Regions from separate parts of the Pseudomonas sp. GL_090 genome, predicted to be linked through region 1. Evidence: riboswitches for the same ligand, from Rfam matches in the RefSeq annotation. Region 1 holds a riboswitch; the other holds the start of a gene.
What was found. A riboswitch is a leader RNA that binds a small molecule or an ion and turns the genes downstream of it on or off. The one in region 1 is predicted to bind cobalamin.
Positions count from the first base shown of each region.

Region 1 (10,448 bases):
GTTGTGAAAGATATTGTGGGTGACCCGCCCGCGTTTGTTCGCCTGGGGGATATTTTTCAGACTGACCTCGTTCAAGGCGGTAGTGTCTTCGCCCGGTTGCGCGTGATAAAGGACGCGAACTTTCACGCCGCGTTCCAGCGCAGCCTCCACTGCGTCGACAATCACCTGCAACTGGTACTCATAGATGGCGATATCCAGCGCCCACTGGCCATCGACAGCACGCTCGATAAACCCCAACAAGCGCCCGAGCAAACCGTTCTCCAACCATCTACGCGGGGCATCGGGCCAGGCTTCGATGGGCAGCTTGTGCTTTTTGCCGATGAGTGCATCGAGATCGGGAAACTTGCGCTCGAACGCCTGACTGGCGGCTACTGCGCGGTTGAAGTTGACGCTTTGGTTGCCAGGATGGCCATCGTCGGAGGTGACCGTTACCGCCAGGCACTCACCCAGTTGTGGCGCATTGTGGCTGCCGTAGACCGGATAGACCCGATAGTGGATCGTCATCCCCGGATTGACCGCGTAATCGGCCCCACGGAATTTCTGTAACGGCGCAATATCGCTGGGCGTGGCGTGGAACCGGGGGAAGGTATGGTCCTTGTCCGGGAATGTCAGGCTATTGAACAGAAACATCCAGGGTTTGCTGCCCTGCTGTTTTTCAATGGCAAAACCCAACAGGCCAATGCGACGGGATTCGGCCAGGTCCATGGCCAACAGCACGCCATTGGTGCCGGCGTAGGCTTTGACACGAAAATCGTCCTGATCATTGCGGGTTAGAACGCGCATGGGTCACTCCTGTGGATGGCTTGCTTACAGCAGCATAGGGCAGCGATGCGGGTAACCGTAATTATCCAATACCCGAGGGATGCCATCGCGAGCAGGTCGAATCGTCGCACCGTCGCTCCCACAGGAGAGTGCATTCCAATGTGGCAGCGAGCCTGCTCGCGATGGGGCCGGCACTGTCAGCACAAAACTCAACCTGAAATCAGCTCATCGATGTGTCGATAATCAACCTGCATCTGCGCTGCCAACACCTTTGCCCGGCCAAGGTGAATCGGCCCGCGTTCGATGTCGATCACCAGCCCTGGACATTCGATTGCCGGCAGCATGGACCAGTCCTTCAGCCGCCCATCGGTCACCAATAAAAATCTTTGCTGTTCCGCCGGAAAACGCTTTTGCCGCGCGGCCAGCCAGTGCCTCGCCTCACCCAGCGCCGCCAGCAACGGCGTTCCGCCGCCTGCGCCGAGCCCATCGAGCCAATGGCGCAAACCGTTGGAAGCCTTCAACCCTTGCACCTGCCACTTGGGCACCGAGCCGCTGGCGGTCAGCAACGCCAGTCGCGCACGTTGGCGGTAGGCATCATCGAACAGCTGCGCCAGCAAGCCTTTGGCATCACTCAACGCCTGATGACGGCGGGTTGAAGCCGACGCATCGACAATCACCAGCCACAGTTCATGGGGCGAGCGAGTACGCAGGTGAAACAACAGGTCGTCGCGCTGACGCGGTCGGCCATTGAGCAATGTGCCAGGCCAGTTGACGGAGCCGCCGGGGGCTGCGTGTCGCTTGCCCTGTTTGCCGTGGTCCAGCCGCCCGGCACGGGGTCTGGCATTCGCCCCCGCATCTGATCGAGGGCGAATGCCTAGGGCTTTTTTGGCCAGCTCGGCACTTCACGTCGTGCGCCGACCGCGAGCGCCTGGGCAGGCAACTCGCCCCACCGGCCCTGACCTTCGCTCGGATTGGCGTTCTGCGGTGCAGCGGGTTGCGCAGCCTGGGATGGCTGAGGTGCCGGTGGTGAATGCTCGCGACGACGATGGCGCAAGGCGAACTCGGCAACGGCGTCGATATCGTCCTCGGCGATGGTATGCGCCCCGCGCCAGGCGGCGTGTGCCCGGGCGGCACGCAGCCAGACCAGGTCGGCGCGCAAGCCATCGACGCCGGCGGCAAAGCAGCGCTCAGTGATGTGTGCCAGCGCCTGGTCATCGAGAGGAATCTTTGCCAGTGCGTTGCGTGCGTTCTGGCAACGTTCGCGCAGAGACGCCTGCGCGGATTCCCATTCGGCGCAGAAACCTTGCGGATCGCTGTCGAAATCCAGGCGACGGCGGATGATCTGGCCGCGCTCGGTCGGCGCGGTGTGGCCACCGAGGGCGACGTTCAAGCCGAAACGATCCAGCAATTGCGGACGCAGTTCACCCTCTTCCGGGTTCATGGTGCCAATCAGCACGAACTTCGCCGAATGCCTATGGGAAATACCGTCACGTTCCACCAGATTGGTGCCGCTGGCGGCCACATCGAGCAGCAGGTCAACGAGGTGATCGGGCAACAGATTGACCTCGTCGACGTAGAGCACGCCTCCGTCAGCCTTGGACAGTACGCCGGGGGAAAACTGTGCGCGACCTTCGCCCAGCGCTGCGTCGAGATCGAGGGTGCCGACCAGGCGTTCCTCGGTGGCACCCAACGGCAATGTGACGAACTGACCGCTGGCCAGCAGGTCCGCCAGGCCACGGGCCAGGGTCGATTTGGCCATGCCACGCGGGCCTTCGATCAGTACGCCACCGATTTTCGGGTCGATGGCGGTCAGGTACAGGGCCAGTTTCAAATCGTCGGCGCCGACCACGGCGGAGAGCGGGAAATGGGGGATGTCGGTCATTGTTTTATCTCGGTCATGGTCGGTGATCTCACTGGCGCCCCAATCCCTGTGGGAGCGAGCTTGCTCGCGATGGTCGTTAACGATGACGCGTGTTTACTGGAAAAACGCGTCGCCCTTAAGTCCATCGCGAGCAAGCTCGCTCCTACAGGATTTGCGGTAATTAGCCGTCTTCTTCTATATCCAGCAACAGATTTTCCAGTGCCTCGCGGTACTCGCCGGGCTCCTTCCACATCCCGCGCTGTTGCGCCTCGAGCATGCGCTCGGTCATGTCGCGCAAGGCATGGGGATTGTGTTCGCGAACAAAATCCCGGGTGTCCGGATCGAGCAGATAGGCATCGGCCAGCAACGCGTACTGGTGATCGTCGATCAACTGCGTGGTGGCGTCGAAGGCGAACAGGTTGTCGACCGTCGCGGCCATTTCGAACGCCCCTTTGTAGCCGTGACGCTTAACGCCTTCGAGCCACTTCGGATTGGCCGCCCGGGAGCGGATCACCCGGTTCAGCTCTTCCTTCAAGGTGCGAATCTTCGGCAGGTCCGGCTGACTGTGGTCGCCATGATAGCTGGCCGCCGCCTCGCCCTTCAGGCTTTCCACCGCCGCGAGCATGCCGCCCTGGAACTGGTAGTAATCGTTGGAGTCGAGCAGATCGTGCTCGCGGTTATCCTGGTTTTGCAGCACCGCCTGTACCTGGCTCAGGCGCTGGCTGAACTGTTCGCGGGCGGCGGTGCCTTCGTCGGAACCGCCGTAAGCGTAGCCGCCCCAGTTGAGGTAGACCTCCGCCAAGTCCTCACGGCTCTGCCACAGGCGACCGTCGATGGCGCCCTGCACGCCCGCGCCGTAGGCACCGGGCTTGGCTCCGAATATCCGCCAGCCGGCCTGACGTCGCGCAGCCTCTTCATCGAGCCCTGACTGCAGCAAGGCTGCACGCTCGGCGCGTACCTTGGCCGCCAACGGGTTGAGGTCGTCCGGCTCATCGAGGTCGGCCACCGCTTGCACCGCCGCGTCGAACAAGCGAATCAGATTGGCAAAGGCATCCCGGAAGAAACCGGACACGCGCAAAGTCACGTCCACCCGCGGACGGTCGAGCAAACTCAACGGCAGAATCTCGAAATCGTCGACCCGCTGGCTGCCGGTGGCCCAGACCGGACGCACGCCCATCAGCGCCATCGCTTGGGCGATGTCATCACCGCCAGTGCGCATGGTCGCGGTGCCCCACACCGACAGGCCGAGCTGGCGCAAATGATCGCCGTGGTCTTGCAGGTGCCGCTCGAGGATCAGGTTGGCCGACTGGAACCCGATGCGCCACGCCGTGGTGGTCGGCAGGTTGCGCACGTCCACCGAATAGAAATTGCGACCGGTGGGCAGCACGTCCAGGCGACCACGACTCGGCGCGCCGCTGGGACCGGCCGGGACGAAGCGACCGCCCAGGGCATCGAGCAATCCGCGCATTTCCGCCGGACCGCAGGCGTCCAGACGCGGGGCGACCACCTCGCGCAGGTTGTCGATGATGGCTTGCACCTCGTGTAGGAGCGAGCCTGCTCGCGATGGAGTGTCAGTTGGCATCAATGTGGCTGACACTCCATCGCGAGCAGGCTCGCTCCTGCATGGGTCGGCCAATGCCTGCGAGATCAGTTGTGTGGCAAACAGCTCGAGGCGTTCGCGGGTATCCCCCGCCGTACGCCAGGTCTCGTCGCTGATCAGCAAAAGCGGCTCGGGACGCGGCCCGGTCCAGGGCTCGGCCAGCGCGCAATCCAGTGGATCGAACCCCAGCCCGAAGGCCTTGGCCAGTGCCCGCAGCAGGCTCGATTGCGCCCCCCGGCCATCGCCCCTTGGAATGCGCAACAACGCCAGCAAGGTATCGATGCGCAAACGACCGGTGGGCGATTCGCCGAACACATGCAGGCCGTCGCGGATCTGCGACTCTTTCAAGTCGCACAGGTAGGTGTCGAGCCGCGGCAACCAGATCGCCGCGTCGGCATCGCTGTCGAGCTGCTCGTCCAGTTGCAGTTCGCGGTCGATGTGGGTGTCACGCACCAGCTGCAGGATGTCGCGCTGCAACTCTCGGGCACGACGTGGGTCCAGCAACTGCGCTTCGTAATATTCATCGGCCAACAATTCGAGGTTGCGTAGCGGGCCGTAGGTTTCGGCGCGGGTCAAAGGTGGCATCAGATGATCGATGATCACCGCCTGGGTGCGCCGCTTGGCCTGGGCGCCCTCGCCCGGGTCGTTGACGATGAACGGATAGATGTTCGGCAGCGGCCCGAGCAAAGCATCTGGCCAACAATGTTCCGACAGCCCGACGCCTTTGCCCGGCAGCCATTCGAGGTTGCCGTGCTTGCCGACGTGGATCACACCGTGGGCGCCGTAGGCGTTGCGCAGCCAGAAGTAGAACGCCAGGTAACCGTGGGGCGGCACCAGGTCCGGGTCGTGATACACCGCGCTCGGATCGACCTGATAACCCCTCGCCGGTTGAATGCCGACGAAGGTCAGGCCCAAGCGCAGGCCGGCGATCATCATCCGTCCGCTGCGGCACATCGGGTCGCTTTCCGGCGCGCCCCAACGTTCGAGCACCGCCGCACGGTTGGCTTCGGGCAGTGCGTTGAACATCGCCAGATAATCATCCATGCCCAGGCTTTGCTGGCACGGGCGCAGGTCGAGGGTCTCAAGATCGTTGCTGACGCCACCCAGCAACTGCTGGATCAGCGCGGTGCCGCTGTCCGGCAACTCAGCCGGCAACGGATAACCTTCGGCATGCAGCGCCCGCAGGATATTCAGCGCGGCGGCCGGGGTATCGAGGCCGACGCCATTGCCGATGCGACCGTCGCGGGTCGGGTAATTGGCGAGAATCAAGGCAATGCGTTTTTCAGCATTGGGCACCCGCGCCAGATCGACCCAGCGCCGCGCCAGTTCGGCAACGAAGTCCATGCGCTCAGGTTGGGCCCGGTAGCAGACCACATCCGACTGACTGCGCTCACTGCGCCACGCCAGGTCCTTGAAACTGATCGGGCGGCTGATGATGCGTCCGTCCAGTTCAGGCAAGGCTATGTGCATCGCCAGATCACGGGGGCCAAGGCCCTGTTCGCTGGCGCGCCAACCCGGTTCGTTGTCCTGGGCGCAAATCGCCTGGATCACCGGAATATCGCGGCGAAACGGGCGCAGATGCGGTGCTTCGGGACTGGATTGGGCGAAGCCAGTGGTGTTCAGGATCACCGAGACGCTGGCCTCGTCCAGCCAGTCCTCGACCACGCCAAGGCAACCGGGCTCTTTAAGGCTGGCCAGGGCAATCGGCAACGGATTCAACCCCGCCGCCTGCAAACGCTGGCAAAAAACATCAATGAACGCGGTGTTCGCCGCCTGCAAATGCGAGCGGTAAAACAACACCGCCGCCACCGGTTGACCGGCCTGCCAGTCGGCCTGCCAGTCGCTCAGTGCGGCAGAATGTTTGTGCGGATGGTAAACCGCCGTGCGTGGCAGGGTTTGCGGCTCGCCCCAGGTGTAATCACGGGCCAGCCAGCGGTTGGCCAGGCAGCGGAAGAAATCGAGGGCGTTGCCCATACCGCCCTGACGCAGAAACTGCCAGAGCCGGTCGCGATCTTCGGCACCGACGGTGCTCAGGTCACTGAGCTCCGGGTCCGGGCGATCATCGCCCGGCACCAGAATCACCTGCACACCGCGCTGCGACAGCTCGACCAGGCGCTCGATGCCATAACGCCAATAGGCGATGCCGCCGTGCAGCGAAATCAGGATCACCCGGGCGTGACGCAGCACTTCATCGACATACAAATCCACCGAGGCATGGTTTTGCACCTGCATCGGGTTGGCCAGGCGCACGCTCGGGTAATCGTCGGGCAACTGTTGCGCCGCTTCGGCAAGCAGCGCCAGGCTGGAATCGCCGCTGCACAGGACCACCAGCTCGGCGGGGGTTTGTCCAAGGTCGGCGATATTGTCATCCGACACGAAACCGCCGGGCTGGGTCCTGAGCAGGTGCATGGCTTACACGCTGAGCGCGGCGCGCAATTGCGCTTCGAGAACAGTGGCGTCCAGTTGCTGGCCGATCAGCACCAGGCGGGTGACTCGCGCTTCTTCGGCGCCCCACTGGCGGTCGAAATGCTTGTCGAAACGCGTGCCCACGCCCTGGATCAGCAGGCGCATCGGCTTGTTCGGAATCGCCGCAAAACCCTTGACCCGCAGGATGCCGTGCTGGACCACCAGTTGGGTCAACGCGTCCAGCAGCAGGCTTTCGTCGGCTTGCGGCAGTTCGATGGAGATCGAATCGAAGGCGTCGTGATCGTGGTCGTCATGATCGTCGTCGCCATCGTGATGATGGTCGTGGTGGCTGTGACGGCCGTCGATGTGTTCTTCGGAGCCGGCACCCAGGCCGATCAGCACGTCCAGCGGCAGGCGACCGCTGCTGGCTTCGATGATTTTCACCGCTGGCGGCAATTCCTCGGCGACTTCCAGGCGCACGCGGGCCAGGTCCGCCGGGGTGATCAGGTCAGCCTTGTTGAGGATCACCAGGTCAGCACTGGCCAGTTGGTCGGCGAACAGTTCGTGCAACGGCGATTCGTGGTCCAGGTTCGGGTCAAGTTTGCGCTGGGCGTCGACCTGATCCGGGAACGCGGCGAAGGTGCCGGCGGCCACGGCCGGGCTGTCGACCACGGTGATCACCGCATCCACCGTACAGGCACTGCGGATTTCCGGCCACTGGAAGGCCTGCACCAGCGGCTTTGGCAGCGCCAGGCCGGACGTTTCGATGAGAATGTGGTCCAGATCGCCGCGACGGGCCACCAGTTCGCGCATCACCGGGAAGAATTCTTCCTGGACGGTGCAGCACAGGCAGCCGTTGGCCAGCTCATAGACACGGCCGTTGGCTTCTTCTTCGGTGCAACCGATGGAGCACTGCTTGAGGATTTCGCCGTCGATGCCCAGCTCGCCAAATTCGTTGACGATCACCGCGATGCGGCGACCCTGGGCGTTGTCGAGCATGTGCCGCAGCAGCGTGGTTTTACCCGAGCCGAGAAAGCCGGTGACGATGGTGACGGGGAGTTTGGCCAGTGTTTTCATCGGATGCCCTATGGCTTAAGTGGCGGGCATACGGGACGACGACCGGCAACACGGACGCGCGTGCCTGAAGAGTTCGCCACCGGATCACCCCGCCCGGTTGAAAGTGAGAATCTGTGACGAGGCAGGTCTCCTGGCTGACGGTGTGCCGGCCTTGAGCCTGGCATTCGCTGCGCCTTCCCGCCGGCCTCATGACTTGAGCCTGCAGTGGCGTGGCAACGAACATCACCGTTCACAGTTGCGGGGGCAGCCGCGGCATCGACCGCGTTCCCTTCTTAGCTTCGACAAACGCCGAAGAACCTCGAAAGCGCAAGGCTACGCATGGTCTTGGGGCGGGTCAATGTTCACTTGAAATCGGCGGTGCCCCCTTCGCGAGCAGGCTCGCTCCCACATTGGAATGCGGTCCCTTGTGGGAGCGAGCCTGCTCGCGATGAAGTCACCTCGGTTTCGAGTTGAGAACCCTTGCCAATTGACGCCCAACCCCCGCCCATGCTCTCCTACACGCCTTGTTACGGGTGCCCTTCACAGGGTGAAACGGGAAACCGGTGAATCATGTGCTTTACTCTTAAGCCATGTCAGTCCGGTGCTGCCCCCGCAACGGTAAGCGAGCGAAGCGTCAGATCCACTGTGCCTGCAAGGTATGGGAAGGTGATGTTTTCAGGTTCAGGCCAAAGCCTTTGCCCCTCGTGAGCCCGGAGACCGGCCCGCAACACAAAGTGACCAGTACGGTCACTGAACCAACAAACCCGCGGTGGGCGGGCGCTGTTTGAACCTCTGCGCGCCTGGTCGTGCGGGTTTTTGCATGCGCTCTTATTCCCCGCTGACAGACCAGAGGGAAACGCCATGTCGATCATCAGCAGCGCCGAACACACAGCCGCGAGCACCACCTCAACCCTGACCCAACGTCTGACCGCCGCCGTCTGCGCGTCGATTCTGGGCGCCTGCCTTGTGTATTTTGCCGGTTTCTCGCACATCGAAGCGGTGCACAACGCCGCCCACGATACCCGTCACAGCTCCGCGTTCCCGTGCCATTGAGAGCTGTCGACATGATCAAGCGTATTGCGCAAACCGCAGGTTTCACAGGGCTGCTGGCCGCCCTGTTGTTGACCCTGCTGCAAAGCTTCTGGGTCGCCCCGCTGATTTTGCAGGCCGAGACCTACGAAAAATCCGAACCGGCCGCTGTTGAAATGCATGAACACGCCGACGGTGCGACGGCTGCCCACACTCACGATGCGCAAGCCTGGGAGCCGGAAGACGGCTGGCAGCGCGTGCTGTCGACCACTGGCGGCAACCTGGTGGTGGCCGTCGGTTTCGCCCTGATGCTCGCTGGCCTGTACACCTTGCGTGCGCCGACCAGAACCTCGCAAGGCCTGCTCTGGGGCCTGGCCGGTTACGCGACCTTCGTGCTCGCGCCGACCCTCGGCCTGCCACCTGAACTGCCCGGCACCGCCGCCGCCGACCTGGCACAACGGCAACTGTGGTGGGTCGGTACCGCCGCCTCCACCGCCGTCGGTATCGCACTGATCGTGTTCAGCCGTCACTGGCTGATGAAAGTCCTGGGTGCAGCGATCCTCGCCGTTCCCCATGTGATTGGCGCACCGCAACCGGAAGTGCATTCGATGCTCGCTCCAGAGGCGCTGGAAACCCGGTTCAAAATCGCTTCGCAACTGACCAACGTGGCGTTCTGGCTGGCCCTGGGCCTGATCAGCGCCTGGTTGTTCCGTCGCAAAAGCGATGGTCAATACCACGCATGACCGATATCAGCACAGCGCCGACCCTGGTGGTCGGCCTGGGCTGCCAGCGAGGCTGCCCTGTCAGCACGTTGTTGGCGCTGCTCGATCAGGCGCTGGAGGCGCACCAGATTGGGCGTCATGAAATCAAGGCACTGGCCAGCATCGATTCGAAGCGCGACGAACCTGCGTTAATCGAACTGGCTCAGCAGCTTGGCCTGGAATTGATGTATTTCAGCAGTGAACAACTGGCCGCTTATGAACCGCAACTCAGTCATCAATCGCAAATAGCGTTTGAACGCACCGGTTGCTACGGCGTGGCGGAAAGCGCCGCACTGGCCCTGGCGGAACAACTGGCCCAGGCCCCGGCAAAACTGCTGATTCCACGACAAAAATACGCCCAGGCAACACTGGCATTGGCCGGCGCTGCGTAAAAAACCGATAATCCCCGCCTTTGATCATGAACATTCTTCATCTGAAGCCCTGTTCAGCCTCTATTTCCCCACAGGAACCGACCATGACCGTCTACTTCATTGGCGCAGGTCCCGGCGACCCCGAACTGATTACCGTCAAGGGCCAGCGGCTGATTCGCAGCTGCCCGGTGATCATTTATGCCGGCTCCCTGGTGCCCGCCGCCGTGCTGGAAGGTCACTGTGCCGAACAGGTGGTCAACAGCGCCGAACTGCATCTGGAACAGATCATCGACCTGATCAAGAGCGCCCACGCCAAAGGCCAGGATGTCGCCCGGGTGCACTCCGGCGATCCGAGCCTGTATGGCGCCATTGGCGAGCAGATTCGCTATCTGCGTGAGCTGGGCATTGCGTTCGAAATCGTACCCGGCGTGACGGCCACCGCCGCTTGCGCGGCGCTCCTGGGCGCGGAGCTGACCCTGCCGGACATTTCGCAGAGCGTGATCCTGACTCGCTACGCCGACAAGACCGCCATGCCACCGGGAGAGGAATTCTCCAGCCTGGCGCAGCACGGCGCGACCATGGCAATTCATTTGGGGGTCAAT
Region 1 is NZ_CM174452.1:2,785,572-2,796,019, reverse strand. It holds gene AC3ITA_RS12450 (phospholipase D-like domain-containing protein) at 1-783, opposite strand, end outside; gene AC3ITA_RS12445 (vWA domain-containing protein) at 972-1,517, opposite strand; gene AC3ITA_RS12440 (magnesium chelatase ATPase subunit I) at 1,637-2,644, opposite strand; gene cobN (cobaltochelatase subunit CobN) at 2,805-6,632, opposite strand; gene cobW (cobalamin biosynthesis protein CobW) at 6,636-7,706, opposite strand; cobalamin riboswitch at 7,810-8,022, opposite strand; cobalamin riboswitch at 8,200-8,425, shown strand; gene AC3ITA_RS12425 (CbtB domain-containing protein) at 8,547-8,738, shown strand; gene AC3ITA_RS12420 (CbtA family protein) at 8,750-9,457, shown strand; gene AC3ITA_RS12415 (cobalamin biosynthesis protein) at 9,454-9,867, shown strand; gene cobM (precorrin-4 C(11)-methyltransferase) at 9,951-10,448, shown strand, end outside.

Region 2 (10,448 bases), 900 kb from region 1:
AACGCTTCGTCCACCACCAGCCAGCCACCGCGCTGGGCCAGCCGTGTGTGCCAGTCGAGCAGGCGACTGGGGGTGAGGCTAAGGCCTGTGGGGTTATTCGGATTGACCACCACCAGCACGTCGAAACTGTCGATAAAGAAGTCGACTTCCTGCTCCAGCACTTCACGCACGATGTAGCCGTTGCGACGCCACGCTTCGGCGTGCTCGGCGTAACAGGGTGACAGCACGCCGACCTTGCCCGCCCGACGCAATCGCGGCAGCAGCTGGATCGCCATTTGCGAGCCGGCGACCGGCAATGCCTGCAAGGTGCCGTAGTAATCACAGGCGGCCTGCTCCAGGCCGTCGTCCGTCTCCGGCAAACGGGCCCAGGCCCGCAGCGGAATATCCGGCACCGGGAACGGCCAAGGCGCAAGGCCCGTGGACAGGTCCAGCCAGTCGGCTTCCTCTATGCCGTATTCGAGCACCGCCTTGCGCAATCGCCCACCGTGCTCAAGCATAAAATTCGGCCCCCAGACAGAGAATCAGCAGCCACAACCATACCCCGCGCTGGACCAATTGCCAGCCCCGGTCAATGGAGTCGGCATCCGCCGGCACGCCTTCGCCCAACTGCGGACGCTGATGCAATTCGCCGTGATAAATCGCCGCCCCGCCCAATTCGACACCAAGGGTACCCGCCCCTGCCGCCATCACCGGGCCGGCGTTCGGGCTGTCCCAGGTCGGGCCCTGGGTGCGCCAGCATTTCAACGCCAACCGGGTTTTGCCCAGCAGCGCGTAAGTCAGTGCCACCAGGCGCGCGGGAATGTAATTGAGCACGTCGTCGACTTTCGCCGCCGCCCAGCCGAACCGTTCGAAACGCTCATTGCGATAACCCCACATCGCATCCAGCGTATTGCTCAGGCGGTAGAGCACCACGCCCGGCGCACCGGCCACGGCAAACCAGAACAACGCCGCGAATACTGCATCGCTGCCGTTTTCCAGTACCGACTCGGTAGCGGCACGGGCGATCTCGGTTTCATCCAGTTCGCTGGTCTGGCGACTGACCAGATAGCTCACGCGTTTGCGTGCTTCATCAAGATCTCCGCCGCGCAGGGCCTTGGCCACAGGCGTGACGTGCTCACCGAGACTGCGCATGCCGAGGGCGCAATAGAGCGCGAGAATCTCGACGATCCAGCCGACATAGGGCGCCCAGGAGAGTGCCGTGGCCAGCAGCGTAAGCGGCAATACGGCGATCACCCACGCGGTGACGCCATGACTGCGCCAGCCGCGACCGCCGCCGTTGAAACGTTGCTCGATGCGCTCGGCAAATCGGCCGAACGCCACCAGCGGATGCCAGCGTTTGGGTTCACCCAGCAGCGCATCCAGCGCAACCGCGGCGACACTCAACAACGCCACACTCATTGACTCACTCCCCAATAATTTTCATACAGCAATTCATGTAGCGGACGCGCCTGTGCCCAGCCTTCGAGCACCAGCATCGGCGCCGGGTAGAACTCTTTGACTGGCCCGAGGCACAGCACCGCCAGCGGTTTGGCTCCCGACGGCAACCTCAACAAGTCCGCCAGTGCCTGGGGTTCGAACAGCGACACCCAGCCCATGCCCAGCCCTTCGGCGCGGGACGCCAACCAAAGGTTCTGGATGGCACAGGACAGCGAAGCCATGTCCATTTCCGGCAGCGTGCGGCGACCGAAGATATGCTGCTCGCGGTCGTCCATCAGTGCGGCGACCAGAACCTCGGCGCAATCGTTGATGCCTTCGATCTTGAGCTTCATGAACTCATCGCTGCGCTCGCCGAGGGCTTCGGCGGTGCGGATGCGTTCTTCTTCCACCAGGGCCTGGATTTGCCCGCGCAAGGCGCGATCGCTGATGCGGATGAAGCGCCAGGGCTGCATCAGGCCGACACTGGGGGCCTGATGCGCCGCTTCGAGCAGGCGCCGGAGCAATTCGGGCTCGACGGTGCCGCCGCTGAAGTGGCGCATGTCGCGGCGTTCGGCGATGGCGCGATAGACCGCTGTGCGTTCGGCTTCAGAGAATGCGTTGTCGCTCATGGCCGCTTAGCGAGCAGGCTCGCTCCCACAGGAGTCAGGTGATCCATTACGGAAGCGATGACGGCCTCAAGGTCCGGCGCAAACAGCGCGGCAATCGCCGAGGGGCTCGACGGAAAATAAAAGTGCACATAAGAGGCGGTCATCCGCCCTTCACGGTAGACCGCCTCCGCTCCGCGCCCACCGTTAGGGCTCAAGCCACGGGCAATCGGCGCCAGTTCAGTGGTGGTCAGCGAATGGTGATAGGTGTGCCCGCGCAGCGAGCCTTCCGGCAATTCCACCGCTTGCAACGCCAACGCCGCCAGACGCTTTTGCATGACCGCATCACCGGCCAGCAAGCCAACCAGTTCGGCGCGAGTGCCCTCGACATCGGTCAGTGAGTCGAGCAGATACAGCATGCCGCCACACTCGGCGAGCAAGGGTTTGCCCGCCCGGTGGTGGGCGCGGATCGCGTCGAGCATCGCGGTGTTTTGCGCCAGCGCAACATGGTGCAGTTCCGGGTAACCACCCGGCAGATACAGACTGTCCGCCTCCGGCAACGCACAGTCGCGGATCGGCGAGAAGAAGGACAACTCGGCGCCCATCGCCCGCAGCAGATCCAGGCTTGCACCGTAAGTGAACGCAAAGGCTTCATCCCGGGCGACGGCAATGCGCACACCGGCCAGCAGCGGTTCGACCGCGATGACATCAGGGGCGGCGAACTCGACTGTCGGCGGCAGCGCAACCTCGCAACTGCTGGCCAGGGCATCGGCGGCCGCATCGAGGCGCAGGTCGAGATCGTTCAACTCGCTGGCCTGCACCAGCCCCAGGTGCCGGCTCGGCAATTCGATCCCGGTTTCCCGGGACAGCGCGCCGTACCAGCGCAAACCTTCAGTCAGGCTGCCTTCAAGCAGTTGCGCGTGGCGCAGCGTGCCGACACGATTGGCCAGCACGCCGGCGAACGGCAAATCCGGCTGATAACGCGCCAGCCCCAGGGCCAACGCGCCGAAGGTCTGGGCCATGGCGGTGCCATCGATCACACCCAGCACCGGAACACCGAAATGCCGCGCCAGGTCGGCGCTCGACGGCGTCCCGTCGAACAGCCCCATGACGCCCTCGATCAGGATCAGATCGGCTTCAGCGGCGGCTTCCCACAGCAAGCGGCGACTCTCCTGCTCGCCGACCATCCACATGTCCAGTTGATACACCGGCGCACCACTGGCGCGCTCGAGGATCATCGGATCGAGAAAGTCGGGGCCGCACTTGAACACACGGACCTTGCGCCCCTGATTGCGATGCAATCGGGCCAGCGCCGCGGTGACGGTGGTCTTGCCCTGGCCAGAGGCCGGCGCGGCAATCAGTACCGCCGGACAGTGCCGAGGCTGACTCACAATTCGACGCCTTTCTGCGCTTTGATCCCCGCTTGAAAGGCGTGTTTGATCACGCCCATCTCGGTGACGGTGTCAGCCATCTCGATCATCTCCGGCTTGGCGGCACGACCGGTGACCACCACGTGTTGCATCGGCGGTCGGGCCTGCAAGTCGCTGAGCACCTGATCGAGATCGAGGTAGCCGTGCTTGAGGGCGATGTTCAGCTCATCGAGCACCACCAGGCCGATGGACGGATCGCGCAGCAGTTGCTGCGACACCGCCCAGGCGGCTTCGGCGGCGGCGATGTCGCGCTGGCGGTCCTGGGTTTCCCAGGTAAAGCCTTCGCCCATCACATGAAAACGCACCTGCTCGGGAAAGCGCCGGAAGAACAACTCTTCACCCGTGCTGTTGCGGCCCTTGATGAACTGCACCACGCCGCATTGCATGCCGTGCCCCATGGCGCGGGCGAGCATGCCGAAAGCCGAGCTGCTCTTGCCCTTACCGTTGCCGGTCAGCACCAGCAGCAGGCCACACTCGTTCGGGGAATTGGCGATGCGCTCGTCGATCACGGCTTTTTTGCGCTGCATGCGCGCCAGGTGGCGTTCGTCACGATCGGGGGTATCAGTCATGGGGGAGCTCTCCGTTGAGGCAGGAATAACGGCGGGCAGGCACAACAATAGAAGGCAAAAAGCCTGGCATCGCCCACCGTGATGCCGCTGGATGAATCAGGCCGGTCTCCGGGCTCATGAGTGGCGCGGGGCCAGACTGTGCGCCTTCCCGCATCAAATCGACACAGTGGCATCACACACAGTTTTCACTCATTTACCGTTGCGGGGGCAGCGCCGGAATTGCGGGCCTTCGACCAACAGAAGGACTCACTCACCGGCTTCCCTGTTTCACTCTGTCGACCCAAGCCACAGAGCACCTGAAACAAGCCGCGAAGGTTAGAGGGTTGGGGGTGGAGCGTCAATTAAAGCCGGGAGGCCATCGACCGAATAACTGCCATCAATCAATAAACTGACGTCAATCTTGTGCCACGCTCTCAGCAGTGATATCAAAGAGCCACAATCTCACAACACAATAACAAGGGTGAGCCCATGCAAGGCATGATCATCAGCAATCCAAAGCTGGAATTCCTGCGTCCGGTGCTCGAGCACTGGTTCGAATGCATCGACCGTTACAACGCCGTCCGCGGCGATGGCGACACACCGTACTGGCACGACGAAAAGGCCAATCTCGGACTGCTGTCCGCCGCCGCCTGGATGGCCGAGATGGTCACGCTGCAACAGACCCCCACCCGCAAGCAGACCGAAGAAGGCGAGCGCAACAGCCGCGCCGACCTGCTCCTGGCCTCCCCCGAAACCCGCGCCTACATCCAGACCAGCCAGCGCTGGCCACGGGTCAACAGCCTCAACCTGTCCCAGGCCCTGCTCGATATCGCCAGCGATGCGAAGCGCCTGAGCCACGCCAGCGACCTGAAGCTCGGCTGCCTGTTCGTCGCCCCGCAAAAAGCCCAGCAGGGCGCCACACCGGAAGAACTCCAGGACATGGTCGACGACCTGCAAAAGGAACACACCTGCGCTGTCGCCTGGTATTTCCCTTATGCCTATCGCAAGTTGCGCAACGAAGCCGGCAACTATCACCCCGGTATTGCAGTGCTGTTCAAGGAGGCACGCGGCTGAGGGTTGAACCATCGCACGACAACCCTTCTCTATGATTAGAACAAGGCATTCATAGGGAAGACCAGCATGCGCACGCCCCCGCTCGTTCTCGTTATCGCGCTTGGCGCAGGGCTCGCCGCTTGTGGCGAGACCTCCCGCCTGCAAGTCTCCGACGGCACCGGCCCGTCACCCCGACTACCAGAACCCAACAAGACACTGGTGCCGACCGTGAACATCGCCCCGGCCATCGGCTGGCCGCAGGGTGCGAAACCCGTCGCCGCCACAGGCACTCAAGTAGCCGCTTTTGCCGAAGACCTGGATCACCCTCGCTGGCTTTATGTACTGCCCAATGGCGATGTGCTGGTAGCGGAAACCAATGCACCACCCAAACCCGAAGACGGCAAAGGCATTCGCGGCTGGGTGATGAAGAAAGTCATGGGCCGCGCCGGAGCCAGGGTGCCCAGCGCCAACCGCATCACCTTGCTGCGCGACAAGGACCACGACGGCGTCGCGGAAACCCGCACGGTGTTTGTGCAAAACCTCAACTCGCCCTTTGGCATGACCCTGGTCGGCAATGACCTGTATGTGGCCGACACCGATCGCCTGCTGCGTTTTCACTATGAAAGTGGCGATACGCAGATCAAGTCACCGCCGATCAAGGTGGTCGACCTGCCAGGTGGGCCGCTGAACCATCACTGGACGAAAAACGTCATCGCCAGCAAGGACGGCAGCAAGCTATACGTCACCGTAGGTTCCAACAGCAACGTCGGCGAAAACGGCATGGACAAGGAAGAAGGTCGCGCGGCGATCTGGGAAGTGGATCGCGCCACCGGCCGGCAGCGGATCTTCGCCTCCGGCTTGCGCAACCCCAACGGCATGGCCTGGGAACCGCACAGTGGTGCGCTGTGGACCGCAGTCAACGAACGGGATGAAATCGGCAGTGACCTGGTACCGGACTACATCACCTCAGTGAAAGACGGCGCTTTTTATGGCTGGCCGTACAGCTACTACGGCCAGCATGTCGATATTCGCGTCGAGCCGCAAAACCCGGACCTGGTGGCCAAGGCTATCGCCCCGGACTACGCCGTCGGACCGCACACGGCATCACTGGGCCTGACCTTCGCCGAAAACAGCAAGTTGCCGCCACCTTTCACCCAAGGGGCATTCATCGGGCAGCACGGCTCATGGAACCGCAACCCCCACAGTGGCTACAAAGTGATTTTCGTGCCGTTCAGCGCAGGCAAACCGGTCGGAAAGCCCGTTGAAGTGCTCACAGGTTTTCTCAACGACAAGGAACAGGCCATGGGCCGCCCGGTGGGCGTGGTGATCGACCGACAGGGTGACCTGTTGGTGGCCGATGACGTGGGGAACAAGGTGTGGCGGGTGTCGGCTGCCAGGTAACGGCACTACATCACCTGTAGGAGCGAGCCTGCTCGCGATGAGGCCGGCGCATTCAACTTTGATGTTGCCTGCCCCACAGCCATCGCGAGCAGGCTCGCTCCTACAGGGGCTCAGCGTTTGCGGCAAAGAGTCAAACCATCCCCGATCGGCAACAAGGACAAATCCACCCGCGCATCATCCTTCAACGCCCGGTTGAGCGCCTGAATCGCCCGGGTGTCCGCGCTCTCGGGGCTGGCCTCGAGCACGCGCCCGCTCCACAGGGTGTTATCGAACACCGCCAGCCCACCGACCCGCAGCAATTGCAGGGCGTGTTCCAGATAAGCCGGGTAGTTGGCCTTGTCGGCATCGATGAACACCAGGTCGTACTGCCCGCCCTGCCCTTGTCGCTCAAGTTCGGCAAGGGTTTCCAGCGCCGGAGCCAGCCGCAGGTCAATCCGCCCGGCCAGCCCCGCTTCTTGCCAGTAGCGCCGCGCGATGGCGTTGTAGTCGCCAGGGATGTCACAGCAAATCAGCGAACCGTCAGCGGGCAACGCCGCCGCCATGCACAGCGCGCTGTAGCCGGTAAAGGTGCCGACTTCGAGCAAGCGCCTGGCCCCCGTCAGTTTCACCAGCAGGGCAAGAAACTGCCCCTGCTCAGGCGCCACCTGCCAGCGCGCCATCGGCAGCGCCTGGGTCTCATCGCGCAAGCGCTTGAGCAGCGGCGTTTCGCGCAGGGAAACATCGAGCAGGTATTGGTACAGGTCGTCGTCGAGATTAAGCGTGCGAGCAGTCATGACCAGCAGCTCCGAAGGTTACGGATTGCGCGCCAGATGCTCAGGCTGCAGAACACGCTTGGCGCTCAGGTAAGCTTTTTGCCAATACGCCTTGGACAGGCTGTCGAGCTTCACGGTGCCGCCGGTGGCCGGCGCGTGGACGAAGCGCCCTTCTCCCACATAGATGCCGGCATGACTGACCTGGGAACCGCCATTGGTGGCAAAGAAAAGCAGGTCGCCGGTCTGCAGGCCTTCCTTGCCTACATTCGCCGCTTGCATGGAGATCATCTCACGCGTGGTGCGCGGCAAAGCAATACCGGCGACATCGCGGTACACGTAAGCGATCAGGCCACTGCAATCAAACCCGGAATCCGGCGTGTTGCCACCCCAGCGATAAGGCGTGCCCACCAGACCGAGGGCGCGAAACAGCACGTCTTCCGCTTCGGGCGAAAAAGCCTGCGAGGAACCAAATACGATGGGAGCGCGAATCACCGGCGCAGGAGGCGGTGTGCGGCTGGCGCAGGCACTGAGCAGCGCTGCGAAGAACATGATTGCGAGGCGGGCCGACGTCGTCATAAGCAGAACATCCTGATCTGGCTGCGGCTTTTTCTGCGGGGAGCGCAGAAAAGAAAACCGCCTGCGTTGGACGCAGGCGGTTTGCCATCATTTGTAGATCAAGATTCTAGCGGCTACACGACAAACTTCAAGTAAGACTTTAAGTTCGCCTTACAAAATGTCCGCTTATTTACGTGCAGTGACGATTGGCGACGCGTTAGGTGCCATTGCCAGGGCGCGCTTGGCTTCGATGAAAGTCTTGCTCCAGTAGCTGTCGCCCAGGCTATCGATGCGCACACCGCCGCTGCGGCGGCTGCTGGAGTGGATGAACTGGTTGTCGCCCAGGTAGATCCCGGCGTGACTGACGCGACCACGACGACCGTTGGTAGCGAAGAACAGCAGGTCGCCCGGCTCAAGTTTGCTGCGCGAGACCAGCGGAGCGTCCACGTTGATCATTTCGCGGGTGGAGCGTGGCAGGTTCATGCCCGCTTCTTCGCGGAACAGGTAACCGATGAAACCACTGCAATCGAAGCCGGCTTCAGAAGTACCGCCGAAACGGTAACGGGTACCAATCAGGGACATGCCACGTTCGAGGATGCTGTCGGCCAGGACCGGAAGCTGGTAGGACTTGCCGCCAGCGAAGTCTGCGAGTTCTTTTTCGGTGGCCAGCTCTTCCTGAAAGAGAGCGGAAGACTGGGCAGTGGCCGAGTGTTGAACCTGCTGTTGCGGAGCTTGCTGGGCCACTGGAGTGTGGGCAGCGCAACCGAACAACAGGGTGACGAGTGCGAGAGGCACGAGGGGTGCGAAGCGATTTAGCATGGGCACGACCGTGGCTGAAAGTTGTAAAGAAGCCGAGACTATGCCCGCTATCATCCTCATTTGCAAATTCAATCGATCTTTTTGTGACTTATCCGTTTCCCGTTTACATCTAAGCGCTTAAGCCCATTTTAAACATGCACGCGGCCTGCAACCTTGCAGGAAAGCGGGATTGCTGGCGCCTGAAATTTGCCGAACCGGCTAAAAGCCCCGGTTTCAGCGGGCTTACCAGCCGAGGGTTTCTTTCAGAAACGGGATGGTCAGCTTGCGCTGGGCCTGGAGGGAAGCCTGATCGAGGCGTTCCAACAGCTCGAACAACGCACTCATGCTGCGGGTACCGCGAGTCAGAATGAAATGCCCGACTTCATCGGTCAGATGCAGGCCGCGACGGGATGCGCGTAATTGCAGGGCACGCAGTTTGTCCTCATCGGACAGCGGGCGCATCTGGAAGATCAAGGCCAGGGTCAGCCGGGATTTGAGATCCGCCAGCTTCACCGGCAACTCACGCGGGGATGTCGATGCGGCAATCAGCAAGCGTCGGCCACTGTCACGCAAGCGATTGAACAGATGGAACAGCGCCTCTTCCCAGTCCGCCCGCCCGGCAACCACCTGCAAATCATCCAGACAGACCAGTTCGTACTGTTCGAGGTTGTCGAGGATTTCGATACCGCGATCGAGCAGTTCGGCCAACGGCAGGTACACCGCCGGCTCGCCCAATTGCTCGAAGCGCAGGCAGGCGGCCTGCAACAGGTGCGTACGCCCCACCCCGTCCTTGCCCCAAAGGTAGATCAGGCTTTCTGTCCAGCCGGCGTCGGCTTCGCACAGCCGCTCGACATAGCCGAGTGCAGCGGCATTGGCGCCTGGGTAATAGTTGATAAAGGTGGCGTCGTCACGCAGACGCACACCTAGGGGCAGCTGAATCGGTTTCATGCTGACTGAACAGTTCCAAAGGAACCGTTAGTGGCCTCTGTGTAAAGTTTGCGAAGTTTATACCCGTGAAGCGGACCGCACAATGCGACAGACCACAAGCAAAATCAAAGGTTTGCGTTAATGCACCGGTTTTGTGGCAGATTCTTTGGCGGTGCATGTGACAGGCGGGCGACGCCGACAGGCTGATCCGGCACGAACCCGGGCAGCCTGCCAATAGCTATCGACGCCCCTTACACCTGCGGCTCGTCGACTCCCCCGTAGATTTCAGAAACCTTATACAAATCATGTACATGGCGCACCAACACCATGATCACCGCCGCGACCGGCAATGCCAGCAGCACACCGGTAAAGCCAAACAGCTCACCACCGGCCAGGATCGAGAAAATCACCGCCACCGGGTGCAGGCCAATCCGGTCACCGACCAACCAAGGGGTCAACACCATACCCTCCAGCGCCTGACCGACCATGAATACCGCGACAATGCCGAGCATCGGATAAAGATCACCGCCGAACTGGAACAGCCCAGCAAGCAGCGCCGCGCCAATGCCGATGATAAACCCCATGTACGGCACGATCGCCGCCAGGCCGGCAATCAGGCCAATCAGCAGGCCCAGCTCCAACCCGACCAGCATCAGGCCTGCCGCGTAGATCACGCCCAAGGCCACCATCACCAGCAACTGCCCGCGCACGAACGCGCCGAGCACTTCATGGCATTCACCCGCCAACGACACCGCGCGCGCTTCACGCTCACGGGGCAGCAGGCCGCGGATCCTGGCCATCATCAGGTCCCAGTCCCGCAACAGGTAGAAACTCACCACCGGAATCAACACCAGGTTCGCCAGCCAGCCGATCAACGCCAGCCCAGAGGCTGTGGCATGACTCAGCACCACGCCGACAACATCAGTGGTCTGACTCATATGCTCGCTGATGGCGGCCTTGAGC
Region 2 is NZ_CM174452.1:1,880,880-1,891,327, reverse strand. It holds gene cobD (threonine-phosphate decarboxylase CobD) at 1-497, opposite strand, end outside; gene cbiB (adenosylcobinamide-phosphate synthase CbiB) at 490-1,398, opposite strand; gene bluB (5,6-dimethylbenzimidazole synthase) at 1,395-2,045, opposite strand; gene AC3ITA_RS08390 (cobyrinic acid a,c-diamide synthase CobB) at 2,042-3,412, opposite strand; gene cobO (cob(I)yrinic acid a,c-diamide adenosyltransferase) at 3,409-4,020, opposite strand; cobalamin riboswitch at 4,103-4,335, opposite strand; gene AC3ITA_RS08380 (hypothetical protein) at 4,489-5,073, shown strand; gene AC3ITA_RS08375 (PQQ-dependent sugar dehydrogenase) at 5,140-6,453, shown strand; gene AC3ITA_RS08370 (O-methyltransferase) at 6,564-7,226, opposite strand; gene AC3ITA_RS08365 (C40 family peptidase) at 7,245-7,781, opposite strand; gene AC3ITA_RS08360 (C40 family peptidase) at 7,947-8,579, opposite strand; gene hda (DnaA regulatory inactivator Hda) at 8,802-9,506, opposite strand; gene AC3ITA_RS08350 (AI-2E family transporter) at 9,737-10,448, opposite strand, start outside.
Region 2: it holds a riboswitch for cobalamin, as region 1 does, so the genes downstream of both, cobO (cob(I)yrinic acid a,c-diamide adenosyltransferase) here and AC3ITA_RS12425 (CbtB domain-containing protein) in region 1, are expected to answer to the same signal.